2 regions of the Ectobacillus soli genome follow, and region 1 is predicted to be linked to the other one. Evidence: riboswitches for the same ligand, from Rfam matches in the RefSeq annotation. Region 1 holds a riboswitch; the other holds the start of a gene.
The links. Region 1 has a riboswitch for cobalamin ahead of ACAN53_RS10915 ((2Fe-2S) ferredoxin domain-containing protein). Riboswitches for the same ligand answer to the same signal wherever they lie in the genome.
Positions count from the first base shown of each region.

Region 2: another riboswitch for cobalamin. It lies ahead of ACAN53_RS06055 (DUF4430 domain-containing protein); the one in region 1 lies ahead of ACAN53_RS10915 ((2Fe-2S) ferredoxin domain-containing protein).

Region 1 is NZ_JBGJZM010000001.1:2,144,144-2,152,972, forward strand. It holds gene cbiE (precorrin-6y C5,15-methyltransferase (decarboxylating) subunit CbiE) at 1-653, opposite strand, end outside; gene ACAN53_RS10885 (cobalt-precorrin-5B (C(1))-methyltransferase) at 653-1,735, opposite strand; gene ACAN53_RS10890 (precorrin-8X methylmutase) at 1,738-2,385, opposite strand; gene cobK (precorrin-6A reductase) at 2,413-3,186, opposite strand; gene ACAN53_RS10900 (sirohydrochlorin chelatase) at 3,183-4,094, opposite strand; gene cobJ (precorrin-3B C(17)-methyltransferase) at 4,120-5,691, opposite strand; gene ACAN53_RS10910 (HoxN/HupN/NixA family nickel/cobalt transporter) at 5,694-6,386, opposite strand; gene ACAN53_RS10915 ((2Fe-2S) ferredoxin domain-containing protein) at 6,397-6,768, opposite strand; cobalamin riboswitch at 6,883-7,071, opposite strand; cobalamin riboswitch at 7,217-7,391, opposite strand; gene bluB (5,6-dimethylbenzimidazole synthase) at 7,474-8,115, opposite strand; gene ACAN53_RS10925 (uracil-DNA glycosylase family protein) at 8,263-8,829, opposite strand, start outside.
Region 2 is NZ_JBGJZM010000001.1:1,152,269-1,161,097, forward strand. It holds gene ACAN53_RS06040 (EAL domain-containing protein) at 1-1,928, shown strand, start outside; partial or broken gene ACAN53_RS06045 (putative beta-lysine N-acetyltransferase) at 2,013-2,117, shown strand; gene ybaK (Cys-tRNA(Pro) deacylase) at 2,153-2,638, opposite strand; cobalamin riboswitch at 2,801-2,986, shown strand; gene ACAN53_RS06055 (DUF4430 domain-containing protein) at 3,123-4,778, shown strand; gene ACAN53_RS06060 (DUF4430 domain-containing protein) at 4,836-5,525, shown strand; gene ACAN53_RS06065 (energy-coupling factor transporter transmembrane component T) at 5,522-6,394, shown strand; gene ACAN53_RS06070 (ABC transporter ATP-binding protein) at 6,367-8,019, shown strand; gene ACAN53_RS06075 (ECF transporter S component) at 8,061-8,699, shown strand; gene ACAN53_RS06080 (DUF2164 domain-containing protein) at 8,696-8,829, shown strand, end outside.

The sequences.
Region 1 (8,829 bases):
TTACGCTGAATAAACTCTTCATCCTCTATACCGATAGACCAAGATGGACCTTCAGCCGTTTTCTTCAAAACCACTACATTTAACGGCGAAAACTCGGCATCTTTCATCTCGTCTAACTCCATATGGCGACATCTTTCATTTTCGCTTCCTACATTTTCTGCTATAAATGCCTTATACTCCGTCATGCCAAACGACAATAAGTACTGTGCAATTCGATTCGGTGAATTCTCTTCATCTGTTAAAATAGCAATTTTTTCTCTTCCGTCAATGCGCTGGGCAAGCCCCTTCATACTTCTTCCATGAACGCTGGTCAAATACGCATCATTCCATCGTTCTCCCATTCTTGCAAAGGTAAGTTGGACGGAACTTACATACGGATAGATTTCAATTTCTATTTTGCTAGATAAATAGCTACCAATCCCATAAAATAGGGGATCACCTGATGCTAGAATGACAACGCTTCTCGTCTCTGTTTGAAGACGTTCTACTAATTTTGCAAGTCCGCCTTCAATCACAACCTTTTCTCCCGTATAATCTGGGAAAAAGGCAAGCTGCCGGTTTCCTCCTACTAGCACTTCACTTTCATAAATCCACTTCTCATACTTAGGAAGCAAGCTTTGCTTCCCATCATCACCAATTCCAATTATTTTCATCAATGGCGCACTGCCTTTCCTAAGCATTCTCCCTTTAACGTATATAAAGTCGTATCCACTTCCATACCACCATCCACTTCCTGAAGAGCAGACAGGCAACAATGCTCACTTAGCTTCGTGAAATATTCCACGTAGCCATGCTGCATCATCCAATCTCCAACCTGTGATGCTGTATTGGCAGCTTTAATTTCTTCGAGTAGCGGCTGCCCAGCCCCCACTTTGCAAGCAATCTGTGCTAAAAATTCAAAATCAACCGCTGCACTTTTTGAGTGGACCATCATAATCCCTTGGGCTACCTTGGAGAATTTCCCCATCATTCCAACCATCGAAACGCGCTTTGCCCCTTGCCGTTTGCACTGCTTTAACGTAAACCCAACAAAATCACCCATTTCAATAAACGCTTCCTCAGGCAAATAAGGAAATTGCTTCATCGCATACGCTTCACTGCGTCCGCCTGTCGTGATGACAACGTGGTCACAGTGGCTAGCTCGTGCTACCCGAATTGCCTGCACAATACTTGCTTTAAAAGCAGATGTAGAAAACGGGACGACAATCCCGCGCGTTCCTAAAATCGAGATTCCACCGATGATACCGAGCCGGCCATTTAACGTTTTTTTCGCAATTTCTTCCCCGCCTGGTACAGAAATCACAATGGTAATGCCTCGCTCTATACCATAATCCTGCAGAACATCACGTGCGGCCTCTAGAATCATGCGGCGCGGCACGGGATTAATCGCCGCTTCCCCGACAGCAACCGGCAATCCTTCCTTCGTGACGCGTCCTACTCCGGTGCCTCCATCTAACACGATATCTGGCTGATCTGACCAAGTCACAGTAGAAATAATGCTCGCCCCGTGCGTTGCATCGGGATCATCTCCACCATCCTTTATTACAACTGCCAATGCAGTTTGCTCGGTTCGTTCACAGCTTTCAATAACAAACGTGGCAAATCGTTTGATTGGCAAATAAATCGTCGCTTCAGTTTGCGTTTGTCCGGTAATAAGAGCAGTAAGTGCTGCTTTCGTTGCGGCTGTCGCACACGATCCGGTTGTATAGCCTTCGCGAAGCTTTTTCTCACTCATTTTTATTCCTTATCCGCTAGTAAAGAAAGAGCATTTAACGCTGCCACCGTTATCGTACTTCCGCCCTTTCTCCCTACATTCGTAATAAACGGAATATCTAGCTTTGCTAATTCTTCTTTGGATTCAGCTGCAGATACAAAACCAACAGGAAGTCCAATTATAAGATCAGGTTTTGCTTCTCCTTCTTTAATGAGACGGATGAGCTCCAGCAAGGCAGTAGGTGCATTGCCAATCGCATAAATACCACCTTCTGCTTCTTTAATCGCTTTTCGCATCGAAATGATGGCACGCGTCGTATTCAATCGCTTTGCTTCTTCTCTTACATCCGGATCCGAAATATATACTTTGATTTCCCCACCAAACTTTTCAATTCGTGTTTTGTTCGCTCCCACTTGAACCATTTGTACATCTGCTATCACTTTTTTCCCGCTTCGGATTGCACGAATACCAGCTTGGATTGCATCGGGATGAAATAGCAAGCTCCTTCCTAGATCAAAATCAGCTGATGCATGAATAACACGTTGCACGATAGGATATTGTTCCTCGGTAAAAGAATGTGGTCCTAGCTCTTCCGTAATCATAGCAAAGCTTCTTCCCTCAATTTGCTCGGGCTGAACCGTAACAGGTTTAAATTCAGTACGAAAATCCATATGCTCCATCTCCTTATTTAATGGTTTCTATTTTTTTAACAGCAAAGCTTCCTCTAACGCTTGTAATACCTCAGAAAAATGAGAATACACACAACCATATTCCATTTTTGGCCGTTCAATGAGAATGATGTCGATACCGAGTTCTTTTGCCGCCTCTACTTTCTCATCAACAGAGCCAACTTTTCCACTTTCCTTTGTAATCATCGTGGTGACGCCATATTGATTATAAAGAGCCTTATCCAGCTCCTTTGTAAATGGTCCTTGAATGGCCACAATATTTTTTTGCGGCAATCTAAGCTGTTCGCATTTTTCCATATTGTCTGTGCGTGGCAGCATACGGGCAATCAGGCGAACATCCGGAAGTGCTACTAATTTTTCCGTAAAGATTTGCAGGGTTTTGCTGCCAGTCGTTAACATGACAACCCCTTTTTTCTTTGCCGCTTCTATGGCCGCCTCTTCATAGCTGCTTACGACCGTCATTTTTTCATACGCAAATTTCTGAGATTCACGCTCATAGCGGATGTACGGAACTTGCGCCTGCTCAGCTGCATGGATAGCATTTTTGGATGCCTCTTCCGCAAAAGGATGGCTGGCATCCACGACAACTTGTACACCTTTTTCCCGAATGAAATCGGCCATTTCTTTATCTGTCATTCTTCCTGTCCTTACATCGATTCCCACCTGCTTCATTTCCGATGCAGCATTCTCTGTAACAACTGTGGTAAGGATCAAATAACCGGCTTTCTGGATTTCTAACGCCAATGCACGGGCATCACTTGTGCCAGCCAGCATGAAAATCATATCAATCCGCCTGCCTTTTTCTCCTCATGACTGTGATGATGATCATGGTTGTGATCGTGATCATGGTCGTGATCGTGATCATGGTCGTGGTGATGATGTTCAATATGTTCCATCGCATCCAAACGATATTGACAAATGTCACAATTCATACGCACTTCACCTTGCAGTGCTTCCCTAGCACGTTCTTGTAAAATAGTAAGTAAGTTTGGATGAAAACCAAAATAGCCTGCCAGCTCAAACGTAATGTCAGGGTGCAGCCCTTGAAACTTTGTAATCATCTCTTCCAAACGTTTTATTAAAATGCCTGTGAATAAAAAGTAAGGAAGAATAATCACTTTCTTTGCCCCAAGCTTGATGCACCGCTCAACTCCTTCTTCTACAAGCGGATCCGTCACACCCATGAAAGCTGGTTCGACAAATTTATAATTTGTTTTCTCCCAAAGTAATCTTGAAATCTTATATAAATCACTGTTTGCGTCGGGATCACTCCCACCACGTCCCAAAAGTAGAATAGCAGTGTCTGCCATTGGTTCATCTGGATTCTCACCAATTTCTACTAATCTCGTTTTCAAAATCCCGAAGATTTCTTCATGGACTCCTATTGGTTTACCATATGTAAAAGATACATGGGAATACTTTTGTTTTGCATCATCAATGGCTGCTGGAATATGAATTTTCGAATGCCCAGCAGGTAAAAGCATAATTGGAATCACAATTACTTCCTTTGCACCCTTTTCAACGCAGTTATCAATTCCTTGACTAACTGTCGGTCTTTCAAATTCTAAAAAGCATGCTTCTATTAAAAGTGACGGATCCCATCCTGACTTCATATTTTCTATAAACTGCAGAACTTGGCTGTTTCCTTCTGGATCTTTACTCCCATGCCCTACAAACAAAATAGCTTTCACACATCTTCCCCCTTATTTTTCCTACTTACTCTCCGCAAGCCGGTTCTTCTATTTTCAAATTCGGCGTCATATCCTGAAACTCGAAGCCCTGTACATTCTTAACGCGTTTAAAGAATTTGTAAAAGCGTTCGTTCGGATAACCTTTCTCCTTATATTCCTGTACGATTGCTTCTACAATACCGACAATTTTGTCAGGTGCAATTCCTTCTGCAACAATCTGGCCTGAATGTGCATTTCGTCCGGTTGTTTTTGCACCTAAAAACAAATCAAAGGCTCCTCTTCGAAAAACGATTCCGATATCTTCCTTCACAGCACCATAACACGCCATGGCACAGCCATTGAAGCCAATTTTCAGCTCTTTCGGTAGCTGTATTCCTCCTAGCTTTGTTTGAATTTCTTCAGCATAGGGAATGCTATCCTTTTTGTCTCCATCGCAAAAGTCGCATGCCTTAACTGTTAGCACCTCCCCTATCGGTGACAGTAAAAAGCCTGCTTCCTGTAAAGTAGTTGTAATTGAATTCGGATTATCGGTTGGAATCACAAGCTTGATCGCATGATCCGGTGTATATTCCATCGTGCCTTCGTCCGATACTAGCTCGGCAAGTGTCATCATCTGCTGTGCTGTAAATTTCTTATTAGCAACACCTGGACTTACAGCGAGCTCTAATAAGGATGTAATTGGTTGCTGGATAAATGACTTTTCATTATCGATTTCCCCCGAAACAGCTTGCAGCGCCTCTTCTGCTAATTCATGTGGAGACATCTTAACTTGATTCAATGACCAAGGCTCTGCTTCCTTTTGCAGACGCTTATGCGGCGCAAGCTTTTGCTCGGTTTGATCTAGCGTATACTTTCGTTGGTAGCCGCGCGGGGTAATCATGAGATTATCATAGACAAACGTCGATGAATTTCCGACAATCACCGTTGTAAGCATCCCAATTTCATGTTCTAGCATGTTTGCAAGGTTTGTAATAACAACATCTTGCCGGTCACGATACGCACTTTTCACAAGGCCGACCGGCGTATTTGGCGAGCGATACTTTAGTAAGATCCGCTGTGCCTCTTCAATTTGTCTCGTTCTTCTCCCGCTTTTCGGATTATAAAAGGCAATGACAAAGTCAGCCTGCGCCGCCGCATCAATTCTCTTTTCAATCAAAGTCCAAGGCGTTAAATGATCGCTTAAGCTAATCGTGCATGCATCATGCATAATCGGTGCTCCGAGCAATGAAGCACAGGAATTAATCGCCGAAATACCTGGAATAATTTCAACCTCAACGCCGGTTTCCTTTCGCCATCCAGCCCCTAGAAGAACTTCATAAACAAGACCCGCCATCCCGTACACACCGGCATCACCGCTTGAAATAACAGCAACATTCTTGCCCTGCTCAGCTTGTCTTACCGCTTCTTGCGCCCGGCTTACTTCTTCTGTCATACCAGTGCTCACAATCGTCTGTCCTACTAATAATCCTTCTATCAAATCGACATATGTTTTATAACCAATAACGATGTCACATTCCCCAATTGCTTCCTTTGCCCGTTTCGTAATATGCTCGCTACTTCCTGGGCCAAACCCAATAACTGCTACTTTTCCTTTCACGCTCATGCGCCGCCTTTCCAATAGGCTAGAAGCATGGAAACTCCCAGACCTATGCTATATATGCCCGTAACAGAACCTAAAATGAAGTAAAGTCGTTGTCTTGCTATCGTCTTCATAAAACCCCATGAAAAACATAAGGCAATCGTAATTGTGGAAATCAACAATCCAACAACAAATAAAATGAGTTGCAGCATCGCAGACGAGATATGATGCACGCCGACCGCATTTGTTAAGATGACGATTTGAGTCGGACTTTCTACCCCAATGCCATGAATGATGCCAATTATAAAGGCGCCAATCATCCCAAACTGTGTTGTAGATACTCTGTTTTCCCTTTTATTTCGTGCAAATAATTCATATACAATTCTGAACCTGCTTTTATAAACATAATCTTGTCTTTGCCAAACCATCGTAATCAACATATACGTTCCTAGTACAAGCAAGGAAAGGCTAACCAATAGCTCTAATGCTTCCCTTGAAGCTTTCGACAATTCTACCCCTAAAAATAAGGATAGGAGACCAATGAGAAAGACGATGAATCCATGACCAAAGGCATACATGACACCAAGTGACACTTGCTTGCGTTTCTGTCCTGCACTTCCAACCATATCGGCAATGGCTGCCACATGATCACCATCCATACCATGCTTCATTCCAAGTAAAATTGTTAAGCAAGTAAACGCAATCCATTCCAAACGAAACACCTCAATTATTTGATTTCAATATGCCAGCTTCACTTTTTGAACCTACTAGAGGGATAAAGCCATCCTCCTCATAATGATAGAGAACTGCTTCATCTAGTACATTGCCAGAGGCAAGTTGCTGCACAATCTGTCTTCCAATTATTTCGTCTACTTCCTTGTACCAAGTTCCTTGCGGGTAGGCGATGACAATAGGAGCATCCTTGCATCTTCCATTGCACCTTGTTCTTGTTGTATGTATAAGAGCATCAGCCCCAATTTTCGTAATCTCACCACGAATCGCCTGCGTTACCTCCTCTCCTCCTTTTCTCATACAGCTACTTCCGTTACAAACCAATACGTGATGCTTCGTTCCTGTTAGGTTCCAAGTCGTCATAGCAACTCTCCTTTCTACACTAAAAAAAGCACCCCTATCAACGGATAGGGGTGCGAATAAATACGATTGCTACAGCATTTTAGTCAGCACTTCCACCCATACTCCCGTAAGTTTAAGTAAGCCAAAAACAAGGCAGGTCTCCTGACTTAGGTTCATCATTTCATTGCGTCTTCCCAAGCATCGCTCAGTGACATGTACAACAAAACTCCCCTTTACAGTGGCGGGTACCGTGATGGATTTTCACCATCTTCCCTTTTAAACGCAGCTTGTAAATCACCGCGTACCTCATTTCTATCATTCTATTCAATTGTAAATTTACTATTTTCTCTTCCAAAACAAATAAGCCACTCAACTATTCATGAGTGACTGAAACGAAAGCTCGGAAAGGTAAGCGCATACAAACCTTTATCAATGCTGTCGCTTCACCTTCTCAATCCCCGAAGAATTTGAAACTTATAGAACTAAGACAGGTCTCCTGACTCGTGCATCTTCCTACTTTAGGTCCTTCCCGTATTCATTACAGTGGTTCACCTATTTCGTCCACACATACAGTTGCGGGTACAGTTCCGTTTTTTCACGGATTCCCTATTAAGCCTTTGTGGCATCTTATTTTATCGCTGAAACTATTCACTTTTAAAACAATTCTTGTTTGTAGTCATGATACCGCAAATTGTTTGACTTTTCAACATTTTTTTACAATTGCTGTTAATTCCCCCATGTTTCATGAAAAATTAAATCGGCAAGACTGCGGCGCTTTTCCCAATTAGCCGTCTCTAAAATAGGTTGCTTCGGATAATCCTCAGTATACCCAATGGAAAGCAAGGCAACCGGATCAATATGAGGCGGAATATGCAAAATATCGCGCACATCATTTTTCTTATAAAAGCTAACCCATCCCATCGCCAATCCTTCTGCACATGAAGCTAGCCACATATTTTCAATGGCGCATGCTGTCGATAATATATCCGTCTCTGGAATCGAATTTCTCCCAAGAACATGAGAACCACCTCGCGTCGGATCGCATGTCACACAAATCGTGAGCGGAGCTTGTTTGATTCCTTCTATTTTCAATTCCAAGAACTTGGCTGAACGTTCATCTTCGTAATGAATCGAAAGCGCTTTCCTTTCCTTCTCCGCTGCCCATGCTAATTTCTCTTTCACGGGCGAAGACGTAACCATAATAAAATTCCATGGCTGCATAAACCCTACCGAAGGAGCATGATGCGCCGCTTGCAAAATCCGCTCGACTGCATCTTCTGGTATCGGATTTGGGAGAAAACTACGTACATCTCTCCTTCTATAAATCACATTGTATACCGCATCTTTTTCAACTGAATCTCCAATCATTAAACCATCCCCTCTTTTCTAGTATAACATCTCACCTATATTAGATTACATATTTCCCTAATGCAATCCTTTATCTTGTATGAGGTTTTTTTCTTTTGAAATCAAAACAGCCTGAGCCCCGTGAAATCAGACTCAGGCTACTCTATACTATTGTATTCTTCCTTGTTCTATAAACTGCGTAATAACATTGATATATTTTTCCCGCCCTTGTTCTATATTTTGTGGCATAGAGCACCAATATGGGTGAGGGATACGCTCTGCAATTTTGATATCCTGAGGGAGACGCCCATCCTCTTTCATTTCGTAAAGTGTTTCCTCTACTTTCCTACTAACTGGTATAATGTAGCTTGGCATGAGCAAATTCATTTCTTTAATAAATCCTTTGGTAAACAATTTTGCTACCCATCCAGCTAAATCATAGTAATGAAAAGCACTCCGATGCCGTTGGAAACCAAACCAGGATAGATTTGTCATATATACATGCTGAAAGAATGCTGTTGGACCGAAATGTTGGATGATACTGTAGATAAATTGTGAGCTGACTTCAGATGTAGTACGAGGGACGTTTCCTAGTAACACCGATAGCGACTTAAAATCTAGAAATGGTACACCTGTTTTACTAGCGCGGTTGTTAGGATTCATGCCGACTAACGCAATTCGTTTTTCAGCTTGAGGCTTATAATACAAGGCGTAAAATTGTTTTGCTAATTCCTT
Region 2 (8,829 bases), 990 kb from region 1:
GAGAGCACTTCTGGAATAATATTTGTAATAGTCCCATATTTGATGTTGAGGGTAACCTGATCTATTTTATTAGCGTACAGCAAGATGTTTCATCTTATAAACAGTCTGAGCATATGTTTATGGCTTTAAATAAAACATTGCAAACCATTTACGAAGGGAAAAACCTGCAAGCTATTTTGAAAAACTTATGCGAATTAGTAGAGAAAACATTTAACTACGATGCAAAGTGTTCCATATTACTAGTTGATAAAGAGCAAGCCTATTTAAATGTTGGAGCGGCGCCTAGTTTACCTGAAGATTACGTGAAAAAAATAAAAAAGGTAGAAATTGGACCAAATGAGGGATCATGTGGATCGGCTGCTTATAATAAAAAACCGACTTTAGTTGATGATATTCAAACGAATCCATTGTGGGATAAGTACCGGACTTATGCTGAAAAGTATAATCTTCGTGCTTGCTGGTCTTTTCCTATTTTTAATCGGAATAAAAGTGAAGTACTTGGTACGTTTGCCATTTATTTTCATTACACGAGGAAGCCAGAGCCATTTGATTTAGAATTGATTGAAAAGGCGATTCAAGTGGCAACCATAGCGTTAGAGTATATCACTTCTCATAAACGAATTTTTAAATTAGCATATTTTGACACAGTAACAGGCTTTATGAATCAGAATTTATTATTTCAAACCATGGATAGTATGCTGCAATCATCAGAAAGAAAAATGCAGAAAAGTGCTGTTCTTTTCCTTGATTTAGCTCGGTTTAAGCTAATTGTTGATAAATATGGACACGCTGTTGCAGGGGCAGTCATCCAAACATTTGCAAAACGATTGGAACTAGCATTAGCGGATATGATTCCTTTACAAATTGCACGATACGCTGCTGACGAGTTTGTTTTTCTATTTTCTTTTGAAGAAAAATTGCAAGTGGAGCAGATTGCAAAGGCTGTGTTAGAGGTTGCAAAAAAGCCAATTATCCATAATGATGATGAACTATATTTAGCCCCATCAATTGGAATAAGTCTTTTTCCTTCAGATGCATCTAATTCTGATAGTTTAATTCAATATGCAGATATAGCAATGAGAAGAGCAAAGCAGCAGGGAATTCATCTTTATGAATTTTTTGCTGAGCAAATGGAATTAGATAATAATAATGACTTAGGATTATTAAACGATTTACATAAAGCTCTTGAAAATGAAGAATTTATTTTGCACTATCAGCCACAAGTCGATAGTAAATCAAGAAAAATTATTGGAGTGGAATGTTTAGTTCGTTGGAACCACAATAAGTACGGTCTTATTCCTCCCAATAGGTTTATCCCATTGTTAGAGGAAACCGGTCTCATTTTTGCAATGGATGAATATATTTTACGTAAGGCTTGTTTACAAAATAAAAAATGGCAAGATGAAGGTCTTCCGAAAATACCTATGTCGATTAATGTGTCAAGCAAACAGTTTTTACATAAAAATTTTGTGGAGACAGTAGATGAAATTCTACGAGAAACGGAAATTGATCCGCAATATATAATAATTGAAATTACCGAAAACATCGCCTTAAATCATAATGAATATGTGAGCCAAGTAATTCGTAAATTAAAAGAAACGGGCGTCTCCGTTGCTATTGATGACTTTGGAACTGGATATTCCTCTCTTAGTTATTTGCAAGACTATAATGTTGATATTTTAAAAATCGATCGATCGTTTACATGGCGCATAGGTAATAATAGCAATAGTGAAAATATTACAGAAGCGATTATATTTATTGCTAAAAAGCTAGGGCTTGCAATTATTGCGGAAGGAGTAGAAACGGACGAGCAATTAGAATTTTTAAATTTTCATGAATGCTGGAATATTCAAGGCTTTTTATTCGGAAAACCTATGGACGAAGAAAAGTTTTCAAAACAATTGCAGTTACAAAATATTAATTTATAAAATAAAAATTATACAATATGAGAAGCAATGATTTTAGATTGTGAGGAACTTGCATCTTTGTATAAATCAGTCTTTAAAATTTAACAATCTGGCTATCGATATCAAGGAATACTAACAAATAATTCTTATATTTATGATAAATTAGAAGATATGAATGTTTGGGTTAAGGACTTGTCACACTCATGTTAAATACTTGTTTCTGCGTAGTAGAAAAAAGATGCAGGTTATTCTGCATCTTTTTCTGTAATCGCACATAGTGTTGCGTTTGTCACTTTAACTAAATCCTTGCCGCTTATAAATATTTGTAACCCACGCTTACCTGCGCTAATGCTAATAGGATCTATATCTTCTGCTGTTTTATCAATATAAAGAGGATAATTTTTCTTTACACCTAACGGAGATACCCCGCCGCGAATATAGCCAGTAAGTGCTTGAATTTCTTTTACGTGAACCATTTCAACTTTTTTATTCCCACTTGCTGCAGCCAAGGATTTTAATCTTATTTCTGTATGAGAAGGGATACAAGCCATAACAATACCTGTTTTATCCCCGCGTACAACAAGCGTTTTAAACACTTGCTCAAGTGGAAGACCCACTTGCTCCGCTGCATGCTGTGCATTTAAATGTTCTTCGTCCCAATCGTACTCATGAAGACTATAGGGGATATGATTTCGATCTAGAATTCGACTAGCAATCGTTTTATTAGCCAATTGATTCAACTCCTTTCTTATATTAGTATACAAAAAAATTATAGAGTAGAAATAGAGGAATGAAAGTTTATTTCATTTACTATGATTTAAATGATTCTTTCAAAATATTACAATTATTATCGACAAAGAAGGGGATTTGTAGTAAGCTTATTTAGAATTTTAAAAGTTACTAATACTATTGGTACATAATGCAACTACATTATGTTTAAAAGGGAAGTCGGTGAAAATCCGACACGGTCCCGCCACTGTAAGTGCAGAGATTACGTGCAAGATGCCACTGGTTATCGGGAAGGCGCACGTTGTTGATGACGCACAAGTCAGGAGACCTGCCGGTAGAAAGAACACAACACCAAGATCCTACGAGGAATAGGAAGTTTTGTGTAGACGGATTTTATCATGAAAGTTGATGAACGGATACGCGCGCCCCTCTCTCGTAGAGGGGCGCTTTTTGCGTAGATTTAGGGTAGGGGGGAGATTAAGAAAGATGATTAAAAAGAAGTTTTCATTGTTTGTTATGGCAGTATTATTGGTAGTCCTTTCGTTCGCTAATGGAGGTACATTAGCCTATGCAGCTGGCAATCAAGCAACGCTTATTGTAGTAGGAGATTCACAGAAAAAGGTCATTCTATGTCCGAAGGTAGTGAATCTAGATGCTAATGAAACTGCTTATGATATGTTGAAGAAAGAATTGGGAGATAAAGTTGCTTCTTCTTCATTTGCTGGTAAGCCATATGTCACAGGTATTGACGGACTAAAAGAGTATGATGATGGTCCGCAAAGCGGATGGATGTATGAAATTAATGGCAAGTCTGCCGATGTTGGCGCATCCGATTACATAGTGAAAAATAATGATGTTATCGCTTACCGCTACACGCTTAACTGGGGAACGGATTTACTAGCACAGACTGTAAATGATAGCATAAAAGGATATGGCGCGTGCACAACATCACCGACATCACCGACATCACCAACATCAACACAAACGCCTGTACAAGCAACACAAAGTCCCACTCAAACATCGACTGTAGCGGTTGATGCTGCATTGAAAAAGGCAATTGATTTTACGTTAACCAATGGAATTCAGTCAGATTGGCAAGCTATTGCACTTACTCGTGCAACGGATACGGTTTCAAGTGATGTAAAAAACAATTATTTACAAAAATTAGCGGATCGTGTGCAGAATAGTGGCCGTTTACAAGGAACCTATTTAGCTAGTACGATACTAGCTGTAAATGCAGTAGGTGGAGATGCTACAAATATAGCAGGTCAAAACTTAATTTCAAAGCTGTACAATGATTCCAAAGTAAATGATATTTATGCATATACTTATGCGTTGCTTGCACTAGATAGCAAGGATTATAGTATTCCAAGCGATGCAACATGGAACCGTGAAAAGTTAATCGCTGCTATTCTGAAGACACAAACGTCTCCAGGTAAATGGACGGAAGATCAAGATCCAGATACAAATGCAATGGTATTAATGGCGCTAGCTGTTCATCAGGATAATTCAGATGTAGCAGCAGCCGTAAAACATACTGTAGATTATTTAAAGGGAATCCAATTACCTGATGGTGGGTTTGTATCCTATGGTAATGAAAATTCAAATAGCGCAGCAGTAGTTGTAACTGCACTATCCATGATGGGAATAGATCCAACTGGAAAAGACTTTACGAAAAATAGCTCTGCTGTTCAAAACCTATTATCGTTTCAACTTGATAATGGCGGATTTAAATGGATTGCTGGTGATGATTTCAATAATGGTATGGCGTTTGATCAAGCCTTCTATGCACTTGTACAATATAAGTACTTTGTGGATGGAAAAGGATCCATTTTTCATTGGACGAATACGCAGACAACTGATAGTAAGCAAGACAATCCATCGGTGACCCCTGTACCTGTTTCTGAGCAACCTAAAACAGACTTACAGGTTAAGCAAGAACAAAAGCAAGAGCAAGTACAGCAACAAGACCAAGTAAACAATACATCAACAGAGCAACAAACAAATCCATCTCAGGCGAAAGAACAAAAAAAACAACTACCTGATACCGGATTAATTGGAACAGATTTTTGGACGTCCATTGCTGCTGGACTATTATTTATCGGCGTCGCAATGATCGCCTTGCGAAATAAAGTAATGTAGTAGGATGGTAGGAGCAGTCTTGCTCCTACTCTTTTTAACAGGAAAGGATGTGGAATCATGAAATATGTAAAATTATTAATGGTCTGCTGCTTTTCGGCTGCGTTGTTAGTTAGCTGCAGTACGCAAGCAAAAAACAGTCAGCAAGTTTCTAAACCAACACAGCAGGCTAATGCAGGGCAAACACAAGAACAGCCAAAACAAGATACACAACAAGATACGAATAAACAACAAGAAGAACAGAAGAAGGAGACGACAAATCAACAGGGAGAATCCCCGTCCACACAATCTTCTTCGAATCAGCAAAGTAACGCTACTAATTCAGTTGCAGCGCCTACAGTTCAGGCATCTTCACAATCAAGTCAATCCCAATCACAACAAGCGTCATCATCGGCTTCAGCTTCACCTGCACCTGCACCCCCTCAAAAAAACGTTGCTACACTTTCGATTCGTTCTGATAGTGGAATGATTTTGGGTACAACAGAAGTAGAAGTACAAGGCAGTGATACTGTATTTACTATCTTATCACGTACAGTAAAAAGTAAGGGGATACAAATGGAATCAGAAGGAGTTGGTCCTTCTGCTTATGTAATGGGAATTAATAATTTGTATGAGAAGGACCGCGGTCCTCGAAGTGGTTGGATGTATCGTGTGAACGGCGTATACTTAAATGTAAGTGCCGGGGCAGCATCAGTGAAAAATGGGGATAAAATTGAATGGGTATATACGACGAACGGAGAAAAACCGTGAAGTCAGCATTTGCTTCCGTACATCCAATTGTTTCTTTTTTGTATTATGTGGGTGTTATCATATTATGTATGACCATGCTACACCCCATCTTTTTACTATCTGCTATTGTTCTACTATTGGTATTGCTATCTAGGCATGGCAGCGACCAACCATTAAAAAAATTACTGCTTGCATCACTTAGTTTGACATTGTTTATTGCAGTTTTAAATCCGCTATTAACTCACCGTGGGAGTACGATGTTATTTTATATTTTTGACAATCCTGTTACGCTCGAAGCTATCGTATATGGCATAACGATGGCTCTTTCATTTTTTTCGATTGCACTTTCCTTTGCATCGTTTCAAACGATCATTACAAGTCATAAATTCTTATATGTGTTTTCAAGATTTTCTCCCAAAATTGCCTTACTTACAATGATTTCGATTCGGTTTGTGCCCTTATTTATTCGGCGTTTATTGCAGATAAAACTCGTTCAAATGACAAAGGGGATTCAAACGGAGAGCGGAACATTAAAAAATAGAGCAAGTAATGGAATGAAGCTCCTGTCGGTTTTACTTGTTTGTTCCTTAGAAGAGGCACTTCAAACTGCTGATTCCATGCAGGCTAGAGGATTTGGTACAACAAAACGAAGTACGTATATTCGCTATCAGTTTGAGATTCGGGATCGACTCGTTCTGCTAGCACTTCTTGCTTTTTTTAGTAGTTGCATGGTAGCACTTCAGAGCGGTCAGGGGGTACTCCATGTGTATCCAAGGCTACATAATATGTTTCATATGGATTGGATCGCATATGCATCATTTCTATTATATATAAGCGTACCGCTAGTGGTGGAAGGAAGGGAATGGATTTGGTGGCACACACACAACTAAAGGAAGTAACATTTACATATAGCAATGAAAAAGATCCTGCGCTATCTGCCGTTTCATTATCAATAGATGAAGGACAATTTGTTGTACTTGCGGGACGGTCGGGTTCTGGAAAAACAACTTTACTTCATCATTTAAAAAAAGAGCTTCAGCCAATTGGCACGCGCACAGGTGAAGTGTTATATAACGGAAAGCCACTTCTTTCGTTACCCTCTGTCTCTAGCGCCCAGGAAATTGGTATTGTGTTTCAAAATCCTGATAATCAAATTGTGATGGATACGGTTGTTCAGGAACTTGCTTTTTCGTTAGAAAATTTAGGCTATGAATCGGCCGTTATTCAAAAAAGAATTGCAGAACTTATTAGTTTTCTTGGATTTCAAGATTTACTGCACACGTCTGTACATACACTTTCAGGGGGACAAAAGCAAATCGTAAATTTAGCTGCTGTACTCATTTTACAGCCTAAGCTACTATTATTAGATGAACCGACTGCACAACTTGATCCAATTGCAGCAAAGGATTTTTTAACACTTTTAAAGCGTATACACGAAGAACTGGGCATTACAATTATCATGAGTGAGCACCGTTTAGATGAAGTATTATCTCTTGCTGATCGTCTTGTCTTTATGGATGATAGTCATATTGTATATGATGGTCACCCAAGTGAGGTTGTGAAGCAACTTTGGAATCATAATGATTTTCGCTGTTATATACCGCAAATTCCACGTCTATTTTTAGAATGGGGGGCAGAATTTCCACCTTTTACCGTTCGAGATGGGAAGAAAATACTTCCGAAGTTTCACAATGATACTTGTGCTCAAATAGACAAATCAGAGGACCATGTGCTTCTAGAAGCAAAGCATGTTACGTTTCAATATGAAAAAAATAGTGCAATGGTATTACAAAATGTTTCATTTCAAGTACATACAGGAGATTGGGTAGGATTAGTCGGAAAAAATGGTACAGGAAAATCGACTTTTCTGCAGGTATTGGCAGGTTTAGTCACAGCAAGACGAGGGAAAGTATTATGGAATGGGACGTCCATTCAAAAGTTAGATGTAACGCGCCGTTATGAAGAAATCGGATATGTATCTCAACATCCCTACTATCATTTCACATTTGATACTGTGTGGGATGAACTGCTAAACCGTGCTAGAGATTGTAAATATGAACATCCAGAACATGTAGTCGAAGACATGTTACAACAATTTTCAATAGCGTCTACGAAAAACCGGCATCCTCATGATTGTAGTGGAGGGGAGCAACAACTTGTTGCTATTTGCTTGGCACTGCTAGCAAAACCATCAATACTTGTGCTTGATGAACCAACAAAAGGTCTCGATCCAGAAAAGAAGGAAGAGCTAGGAAATATTCTTACAAGTCTTAGGAAGAATGGAACCACTATTGTCATGGCAACACATGATTTAGCCTTTGCTGCTAAGTATGTAACTCGGTGTGTCATGCTTTTTGACGGTCAGCTTATTATGGAAGAAACACCGCAACGTTTTTTCAGCGAGAACTTCTTCTACACAACTTCGATTAATCGGTTAGTGCGCAAGCAAATGCCTTACGCTCTTACATGGGAGGATGTGATAGCATGCGAAAGTCAACTCTCCTTGCAATCCTAGTAGCATGCTCTTTCTTGCTAATCATTCTTGCATTTAACTCTATGAATGATCGGTATTATTTATGGATTAGTTTTTTATTCTTATTCATCATTATGTTGCCTTTCTACGTTCGATTTGAACGTAAGGCATTTGCATCTAGGGAAGTTGTTTTACTCTCAGTATTAGCGGCTATAGCTGCTGTAAGTCGTGTGCCATTTAGTATGTTGCCAAGTGTTCAGCCTACGTCTTTCGTTATAATCGTTTCAGCCATCGTTTTTGGTGGAGAATCTGGATTTTTAATTGGAGCAACAGCTGCTATTGTATCCAATCTGTTTTTAGGACAAGGACCGTGGACGCCGTGGCAAATGGTTTGCTGGGGATTAATGGGGCTCTTTGCGGGACTCCTACGTAATACATTTCTTATGAAGAAAGTATGGGGACGTATGATATACGGTGGTATAGCTGGCTTTGTTTTCGGTTGGATCATGAATGTTTGGGTCCTTCTAGGCTTTACTGACAGTGTAACATGGTCAACTGTCGTCGGAATTTATATATCTAGTTTTTACTTTGATCTTGCCCATGCGCTCTCCAATATATTTTTTCTCGGTCTATTTAGTACGCAATGGATTAAAATATTGACGAGATTTAAAGGTAAATATGGTATGCTACAAGAAATGCCTGAAAAGGAGAAAGCCGTATGATTGAAAAGATGCCAAAGGAAGAAAGACAGCAAATGGTGACGAATTTGCAAAATTATTTTCAAGAAAAGCAATGGTCAGAAATAGGAAATTTAGAAGCCGAGCAACTTCTTTCTTTTATCATGGATGATGT